Regions from separate parts of the Streptosporangium jomthongense genome, predicted to be linked through region 1. Evidence: riboswitches for the same ligand, from Rfam matches in the RefSeq annotation. Region 1 holds a riboswitch; the other holds the start of a gene.
The links. Region 1 has a riboswitch for S-adenosylmethionine ahead of ACFOYY_RS16330 (glutathione S-transferase C-terminal domain-containing protein). Riboswitches for the same ligand answer to the same signal wherever they lie in the genome.

Region 2: it holds a riboswitch for S-adenosylmethionine, as region 1 does, so the genes downstream of both, ACFOYY_RS07520 (aminotransferase class V-fold PLP-dependent enzyme) here and ACFOYY_RS16330 (glutathione S-transferase C-terminal domain-containing protein) in region 1, are expected to answer to the same signal.

Annotation. Positions count from the first base shown of each region.
Region 1 is NZ_JBHSBC010000014.1:347,035-351,241, forward strand. Features, by position in the region: gene ACFOYY_RS16320 (nitric oxide synthase oxygenase) at 1-1,024, shown strand, start outside; gene ACFOYY_RS16325 (DUF402 domain-containing protein) at 1,033-1,545, opposite strand; SAM riboswitch class IV at 1,598-1,710, shown strand; gene ACFOYY_RS16330 (glutathione S-transferase C-terminal domain-containing protein) at 1,747-2,688, shown strand; gene ACFOYY_RS16335 (FAD/NAD(P)-binding protein) at 2,717-4,207, shown strand, end outside.
Region 2 is NZ_JBHSBC010000005.1:20,168-24,374, reverse strand. Features, by position in the region: gene ACFOYY_RS07525 (NADH-quinone oxidoreductase subunit D) at 1-574, opposite strand, end outside; gene ACFOYY_RS07520 (aminotransferase class V-fold PLP-dependent enzyme) at 592-1,893, opposite strand; SAM riboswitch class IV at 1,945-2,060, opposite strand; gene ACFOYY_RS07515 (TerC family protein) at 2,189-2,989, shown strand; gene ACFOYY_RS07510 (cytochrome P450) at 2,999-4,195, shown strand; gene ACFOYY_RS07505 (acyltransferase family protein) at 4,200-4,207, opposite strand, start outside.

The DNA.
Region 1 (4,207 bases):
GGTGCGCGCCGAGATCGCCGCGACGGGGACCTACACCCACACGCCGAAGGAACTCGTCTTCGGCGCCCGGGTGGCCTGGCGCAACAGCGACAGGTGTATCGGGCGGTTGTACTGGAAGTCACTGCGGGTACGCGACCGGCGCCGGGTGAACACGGTCGAGGGGGTCGCCGTCGAGTGCGTCGACCATCTCCGTGAGGCCGTCTCCGACGGCCGGATCCGGCCGATGATCACGATCTTCGCCCAGGACCGGCCGGGGGCGCCGGGGCCGAGGATCTGGAACGAGCAGCTCATCCGTTACGCGGGGTACGCGATGGACGACGGTTCGGTCGTCGGCGATCCGCGCAACGCCGGGTTCACCACGATGGCCCGTAAACTCGGCTGGCCGGGCGGCCGGGGCACGCCCTTCGACGTGCTTCCCCTGGCGGTCTCGATGGGCGACGGGCCGCCTGTGCTGTCCACGATCCCCGGGGACGCGGTGCTAGAGGTGCCGCTGTCCCACCCGGCCTATCCGTGGTTCGAGCGGCTGGGGCTGCGCTGGCACGCCGTACCGGCGATCTCGAACATGTGCCTGGAGATCGGCGGGGTCTGCTACCGGGCCGCGCCGTTCAACGGCTGGTACATGGGGACCGAGATCGGGGCGCGCAATCTCGCGGACCCCGACCGCTACAACCTGGTGCCCCTGGTCGCCGCGCGGCTCGGCCTGGACACCCGTAACGAGCGTTCGCTGTGGCGCGACCACGCGCTGGTCGAGCTGAACGTGGCGGTCCTGTACTCCTTCGACAGGGCGGGGGTCACCATAACCGACCACCACGCCGAGTCCAGGCGCTTCCTGACGCACGTGGCGCGGGAGGAGAGCGCGGGCAGGATCTGCCCGGCCGACTGGAGCTGGATCGTCCCGCCCATCTCGGGGGCCGCGACCCCGGTCTTCCACCGGTACTACGACCAGGAGCGGCTCTCGCCGAACTTCGTCACCCACCCCGACTCCAGGGAGCGGTCGGCGGGCCGGTGGAGCCCGGGGCGGTGACGTCCTTCTCAGCGGTTCCCGGAGACCAGGGAGAGCCAGTGCGGAGGTGAGGCGAAGGGGGCCGTCCTGGCGGTGACGGCCTCCATCAGCGCGGCGGCCGAGGCGCGGGCGCCCTCCACGATCTCCCTGGGGTAGGCGTAGCGGACCTGGTGCTCCTCGAACTCGTCCTCGTCGTCCAGGAGCACCCGGCCGTCCTTGCGCATGCGGATCACGTCGAGGTCGAGGTCGACCATGGTCACCTCGTCGCCGTCCCAGCGCGGCACGGTCGAGACGTCACAGTAGATCTCGGCCTTGTACGGCGCCGCGTTGAAGGTGGCCGTCCACCAGGCGTCACGGGGGAAGAGGATCACGAACGGCTCGTCCCAGACGACGGGCGGCTCCTGCCCCCGCCTGCCGCTGCTGCCGGGCGGGCAGCCGACCCACACGCCGTGTTCGTCCTCGCCGAGGAGCAGGGCCGGGTGGTTCCAGTGCAGCGAGCCGTCGTACTTGCGGTAGACCACGCGGACGATCTCATGAGACATCCCCCGACTTTAAGGGTTGACAGAGATCTATGTATTTCCTACCGTCTAACTAGGTTAAGAGTGTCAGTGCAAAGCCCCGGCTCGCTGACCGGCAACCCTCGCACCGCGGCGGGGTGCCCCCGGGGAGGACCGGGTGGCACGGTCGGCGTGCCGCAAGCGCGGACCCGCACGGGTCACCGAGGCATGCCCTGGGAGTGTCACATGTCCGAGATCACACTCAACTACGCCAGCCCAGTGGACCTGGACACCCACGGCCGCTACCGGCCCGGTGGCAGGCCCGGCCCCCGCTACCCCTTCCAGGGACGGATCACCGCCGACGGCACCGGGGAGTTCCCCGCCGAGGCCGGGCGCTACCACCTCTACGTCGCGGCGGTCTGCCCCTACGCGCAGCGTACGGCGATCGTGCGTTCCCTCAAAGGGCTGCAGGACGTCGTCTCGCTGTCCTACGTGGACGACGAGCGGGACGGCAGGGGGTGGGCGTTCCGCGAGCGGCGCGGCGCCGACCCGGTCAACGGCTTCGCGACCCTCAGGCAGGTCTACGAGGCGACCGAACCCGGATTCGACGGACACGTCTCCGTGCCGGTGCTGTGGGACCAGTACGGGGGGCGCATCGTCAGCAACAACTTCCCGGACATCACCATCGACCTGGGCACACGCTTCGGCGGCGACCCCGAGGCCGACCTCTACCCCGAGGAACTGCGGCCCGAGATCGACGCGCTCAACGCGCGCGTCTACGAGTACGCCAACACCGCCGCGGGCCGGGTCTCCGCCGCCACGACCGAACCGGAGTACCACCGGGCGAGGAAGGCCGTGATCGGCTTCCTCGACGAACTCGACGCCAGGCTCGCCGGCCGCAGGTTCCTGTTCGGCTCCGCCGTCACCGAGTCCGACGTACGGCTCTGGCCCACCCTGGTCAGGTTCGACGTGAGCGACAACCCGTCGGCCAGGATCAGCGAGCGCCCGCTGACCGCCTTCCCCAACCTGTGGGACTACGCCAGGGACCTCTACCAGCACCCCGCCTTCCGCGAGAACACCGACCTCACCGTGCTCGCCTCCCCCACGGGGGAGACCGACCCGTGGCGGGTGCCGGTCGAGCCCGCCACCCCCGACTGGGACCTGCCCCATCGAAGAGCAGCGCTGTGACGGACCGTACGAGAGGGGAGTGGTCGGCGTGAGCGCCTCCATCGCGATCGTCGGCGCCGGGCCGACCGGCACCTGCCTGGTCGAGCGGATCTGCGCCAACGCCGCCGAACTGCTCAGCTGGCCGTCGCTCGACGTCCACGTGATCGACCCCTACCCGCCGGGCGGCGGCAGGGTCTGGCGCGAGCGGCAACCCGACCTGCTCTGGATGAACTCCGCCGCCGCCGACGTGACGCTCTTCACCGACGAGTCCGTCCGGTGCGTCGGCCCGATCCGCCCCGGCCCCTCGCTGGCCGAGTGGCTTGGCTGCGACCCCGGACGCTTCGTCCCCCGGCCCGTGCAGAACGCCTACCTCACCCACGCCTTCCGGCGAGCCGTGGACACCGCCCCCCGCGGTGTCCGGGTGCACGTGCACCGGACCCGGGCACTCGACCTGACCGACGTCCCGGGAGGCCAGGCCGTACTGCTTGAGGACGGGACGACCCTTGAGGTGGGCGCCGTGATCCTCGCGCAGGGACACGGCGACGTCACCCCGGCGGCGGAGGAACGCGGGCTGACGGCCCTGGCAAGGGAGAGCGGCCTGCGCTACCTGCCGACCGGCTACACCGCGGACCTCGACCTCGGCCTGGACCGGCTGCCCGCCGGCGAACCGGTGATCGTGCGCGGCCTGGGACTGGCCTTCGTCGACCTGATGGTGCTGCTCACCTCGGGAAGGGGCGGCCGGTTCGTCAGGGAACACGACGGGGAGCTCGTCTACCTGCCCAGCGGGCGGGAACCGCTGCTGCACGTGGGGTCACGGCGCGGTGTGCCGTACCACGCCAAGACCGCCTACCGCTTCCAGGGGCTCCGGCCGCCCGCGCCGCGCTTCCTGACGGCGGGGGCGCTGGGGGAGGGGCCGTGGAACTTCCGGCGGGACGTGTGGCCCCTGGCCGCCAAGGAACTCGCCTTCGCCTACTACCACGAACTCCTCAACAGCCATCCGAAACGGGTCAGGACCGGTTGGCCGGAGTTCGCCGAACGGTTCGCCGCAGAGGAATGGCGCAGCCCCGGGATGCGGCTGCTGATCCGCAAGGCCGTACCCCGGCACGCCGACCGGCTCGACCTGGACCGGCTCGACCGGCCGCTGGAGCGGATCCGCTTCGGCGACCAGGCGGGACTGCGGCGGTGGATGGACGGCTACATGGCCGCCGACCTGCAACGACGCTCCGACTCCGCGTACAGTGCCGACCACGCCCTGATCCTCGGATTACTGTCCGTCAACGGCGTCCTCGCCGAACGGGGAATCTCCGACCGGTGGTTCGAGGGCTTCTTCAGCTACGTCGCCAGCGGCCCGCCCGGCCCCCGGCTTGAGGAGCTCAAGGCCCTGGCCAGGGCGGGCGTGGTCACCTTCCTCGGCGCCGACGTCAGGGTCGAGCACCGCGGCGGGCGATGGGTCGCGCAGAGCCCCACCCTGCCCGGCGCCGTCACCGCCAGGTCCCTCGTCGAGGCCAGGCTGCCCGCACCCAGCGTGAGCCGCTCGACC
Region 2 (4,207 bases), on a different contig from region 1:
CGTACGGCAGGTCCTCCTTGAGGCCGCCGACCCGGTTGAACATGTAGTGCATCCGGCCGCCGGAGATCTCCTCCATCACGGCCTGGAGGGTCTCGCGCTCGCGGAAGGCGTAGAAGACGGGGGTGATCGCGCCCAGTTCGAGGGGGTAGGAGCCGAGGAACATCAGGTGGCTGAGCACCCGGTTCAGCTCGGCCATCAGGGTGCGCGCCCACACGGCCCTGACGGGGACCTCCATGCCGAGCATCCGCTCGACCGCGAGCACGACGCCCAGCTCGTTGGCGAACGCCGACAGCCAGTCGTGCCGGTTGGCCAGCACGATGATCTGCCGGTAGTCCCTGACCTCGAACAGTTTCTCCGCGCCCCGGTGCATGTAGCCGACGATCGGCTCGGCGGCGCTGATCCGTTCGCCGTCCAGCGTCAGGCGCAGGCGTAGCACGCCGTGGGTCGAGGGGTGCTGCGGGCCGATGTTCAGGACCATGTCCTCGGTGGCCAGCTCCTTGCCGGCCGCCGCCGCTCCCGCGACGGCGTCGGCTCCGGCCCCGATCCCCACGTTCACTTCCCGGGGCTCAGTCATAGCCCCATGCTGTCACGTCAGCGGCGCGTGACGAGATCCCGCAGGGCCTCGACGAGACGGTCGACGTGCTCGGTGGTGCTGCCGACGCCGATGGAGGCGCGCACCGCGGAGGCGGTGACGTCGTCGCAGCCGCCGTCCTTGGCGCCGAGCAGGTGCCTGACGAAGGGGTGGGCGCAGAACTTGCCGTCCCGCACGCCGATGCCGTACTCGCCGGACAGCGTCTCGGCCACCTCACGGGCGGTGAAGCCGTCCACGACGAAGGAGACGATGCCGACGCGGGCGTGGTCGGGGCCCCACAGGGACAGCTCGTGCACACCCTCGATCCCGGCCAGACCGGTGCGCAGGCGGGCCAGCAGACGCTCCTCCTCGCGCACCAGCACGTCCCAGCCGGTCGCGCTCAGCGCGTCGCAGGCGGCGGCCAGCGCGATGGCGCCCAGCACGTTCGGCGTGCCCGCCTCGTGACGGGCCTCGGGGTCGTCGTGCCAGTCGGTCGTCTCGTCCTCGACGGCCCTGACGGCCCCGCCGCCCCGGAGGTACGGCTCGGCGACCGAGAGCCAGTCGGAGCGGCCGATCAGCGCGCCGGTGCCGAACGGGGCGTAGAGCTTGTGACCGGAGAAGACCACGTAGTCCAAGTCGAGCGCGGTCAGGTTGAGGCGGCGGTGCGGGACGAGCTGGGCGGCGTCGACCAGGACGCGGGCGCCGTGGCGGTGGGCGATGTGGGCCAGCGCGGCGATCGGCCACAGCTCGCCGGTCACGTTGGAGGCGGCGGTGACGACCAGCAGCTTGGGGCCGTCGATCGCGGCCAGCGCGTCGTCGGCGGCGCGGACGGCCTCACCGGGGAAGGCCGGGGCGGGCAGCCGTACGACGTCGGCCCAGGGCAGGAGCGAGGCGTGGTGCTCGGTCTCGAAGACCACCACGGTGGTCCCGGCGGGCAGGCTGCGGGCCAGCAGGTTGGTGGCGTCGGTGGTGTTCCTCGTGAAGATCACCGCGTCATCGGGGCGGGCCCCGACGAAGGCCCGCACGGTGTGCCTGGCCTGCTCGTAGCGGGCGGTGGTCAGCTGGGAGGCGTATCCGGCGCCGCGGTGGACGCTGGAGTAGGCCGGGAGCGCGGCGGCGACGGCGGCGCTCACCGGCTCAAGACAGGGGGCGCTGGCGGCGTAGTCGAGGTTGGCGTACGGCACCAGCCTGCCGCCCCTGACGGGCACCTCAAGGTCGGCGCCGAGGACCGCGGGGATCGGCCGGTCGTCGGGGACACGGGTCGCCGGGACGGTCACGGTCTCGGCGGCGGCGGCGGAGGTGAAGATCGTCAGTGCGGACACGCCAAAGCTCCTTGGAGGTCATCGGACCCCAAGCCATGGCCTTGGTGCTGGAGCCCGCGCTTGCCCGGCACACCTCGTGCCGGACCAGGTCCTCACCCGGGGCACCCCGCCGCGGACGCGAGGGTTGCCGGCCAGCTAGCCGGGGCTTGTCGCTGGCACTCATGACCTACGAACCGGACTATACCCACACAGAGGCGGTGCTTGGCAAGTCTGCGGGAAGGGGTCCGGAGGGCTGGAGTTTCGGCGGTGATCCTGAGGAACTTCCGGTTCTGTCCGATCGTCTGGAGCTGTGACCGTGAACGCCCGTCAGGTCACGCGCCGCGCGCGGGCGGCGCTCTCCCCACCGAAACTGGAGGACCCGATGGACTGGGTGGCCGACCCGGCGAGCTGGATAGGTCTGCTCACGCTGATCGCTCTGGAGATCGTGCTGGGCATCGACAACATCATCTTCATCTCGATCCTGGCGGGGAAACTCCCGCCGGAACAGCGTGACAACGCCCGCAGACTGGGCCTGCTCGCCGCCCTGGTCAGCCGCCTGGCGCTGCTGCTCGCCCTGTCCTGGGTGGTACGGCTCACCGCCCCGCTCTTTGAGATCTTCGGGCACGAGATATCGGGACGCGACCTGATCCTGATCCTCGGCGGGCTGTTCCTGCTGGTCAAGAGCGTTCACGAGATCCACGGCCACACCGAGAACGGCGAGGACCACTCCGGCGGCCGGAAGGCGGCGGCCTCCTTCGGCATGGTGATCCTGCAGATCATGGTGCTGGACATCGTCTTCTCCCTCGACTCGGTGATCACCGCGGTCGGCATGGTCGACGAGCTGGCCATCATGGTCATCGCGGTCATCGTCGCGGTCGTGGTGATGCTCTTCGCCTCGGGGCCGATCAGCCGTTTCGTGGACAAGCACCCGACGATCAAGATGCTGGCGCTGTCGTTCCTGGTGCTGATCGGCGTCGTGCTGCTCGCGGAGGGTTTCGGACAGCACATCTCCAAGGGCTACATCTACTTCGCGATGGCGTTCTCGCTGGTGGTCGAGCTGCTCAACATCCGGGCCCGCCGTCGTTCCCGGGCCGTCGAGAAGACTCCGGAGCCCTAGCATGGGTTTGTGCGTTTTGACCCATGGAGTCCGGAATTCGTCGCCTACCCCTATGACGCCTACGCCGAGCTGAGACAGCGGCCGGTCACCTTCTTCGAGCCGACGGGCCAGTGGCTGGTCGCCCGGCACGCCGACGTCAACGCGTTGCTGCGCGACCGGAGACTCGGCCGGTCCTACCTGCACGTGGCCACGCACGCCGAGTTCGGCAGGCCGGAGGAGCCGCCCTTCCTCGACCCGTTCTGGCGGGTGGTCAGGGCCGGGATGCTCGACGTCGAGCCGCCTGTCCACACCCGCCTGCGCCGCCTGGTCTCCCGGGCGTTCACCCCGCGGATGGTCGAGGCGCTGCGGCCCAAGGTCGCCTCGATCGCCACGGGGCTGGTCGAGGACTTCGTGGCACGTGGCGGCGGCGACCTCATCGCGGAGGTCGCCGAACCGCTCCCGGTGACCGTGATCGCCGAGATGCTCGGCGTCCCCGAGGCGGACCGGCACCTGCTGCGGCCCTGGTCGGCCGACATCTGCGGGATGTATGAGCTCAACCCGTCGCCCGAGACGCAGCGCACCGCCGTACGGGCGGCGGAGGAGTTCTCCGGCTACCTGTCGGAGCTGGCCCGCGCCCGCCGGGCGAACCCCGGCGACGACCTGATCAGCGCCCTGGCCCTGGTCGCCGACGGCGGTGACACCCTGACCGAGGAGGAACTGGTCGGCACCTGTGTGCTGCTGCTCAACGCGGGTCACGAGGCGACCGTCAACGTCACCGGAATCGGCTGGTGGTCGCTGTTCCGCAACCCGGCCGAGCTGGAACGGCTGCGCGCCGACCACGGCCTGCTGCCCACGGCGATCGAGGAGCTGATGCGTTGGGACACCCCGCTGCAGATGTTCGAGCGCTGGGTCCTTGAGGACATCTCGGTCGGCGGGGTGAACATCCCGCGTGGCGCGGAGGTGGCGTTGCTGTTCGGATCGGCCAACCGGGACCCCGAGGTGTTCGCCGACCCCGACCGCCTCGACCTCGGCCGTACGGAGAACCCACACATCTCCTTCGGCGCGGGCATCCACTTCTGTCTGGGCGCCCCGCTGGCCAGGATCGAGCTGGCCGAGTCGTTCGGCGCCCTGCTGCGCCTGGCTCCCCGGATGGAACTCGCCACCGAGCCCACCTGGAACCCCGGCTACGTCATCCGGGGCCTGACGGCTCTGGAGACACGGGTCTGAGGCCTCACGCGG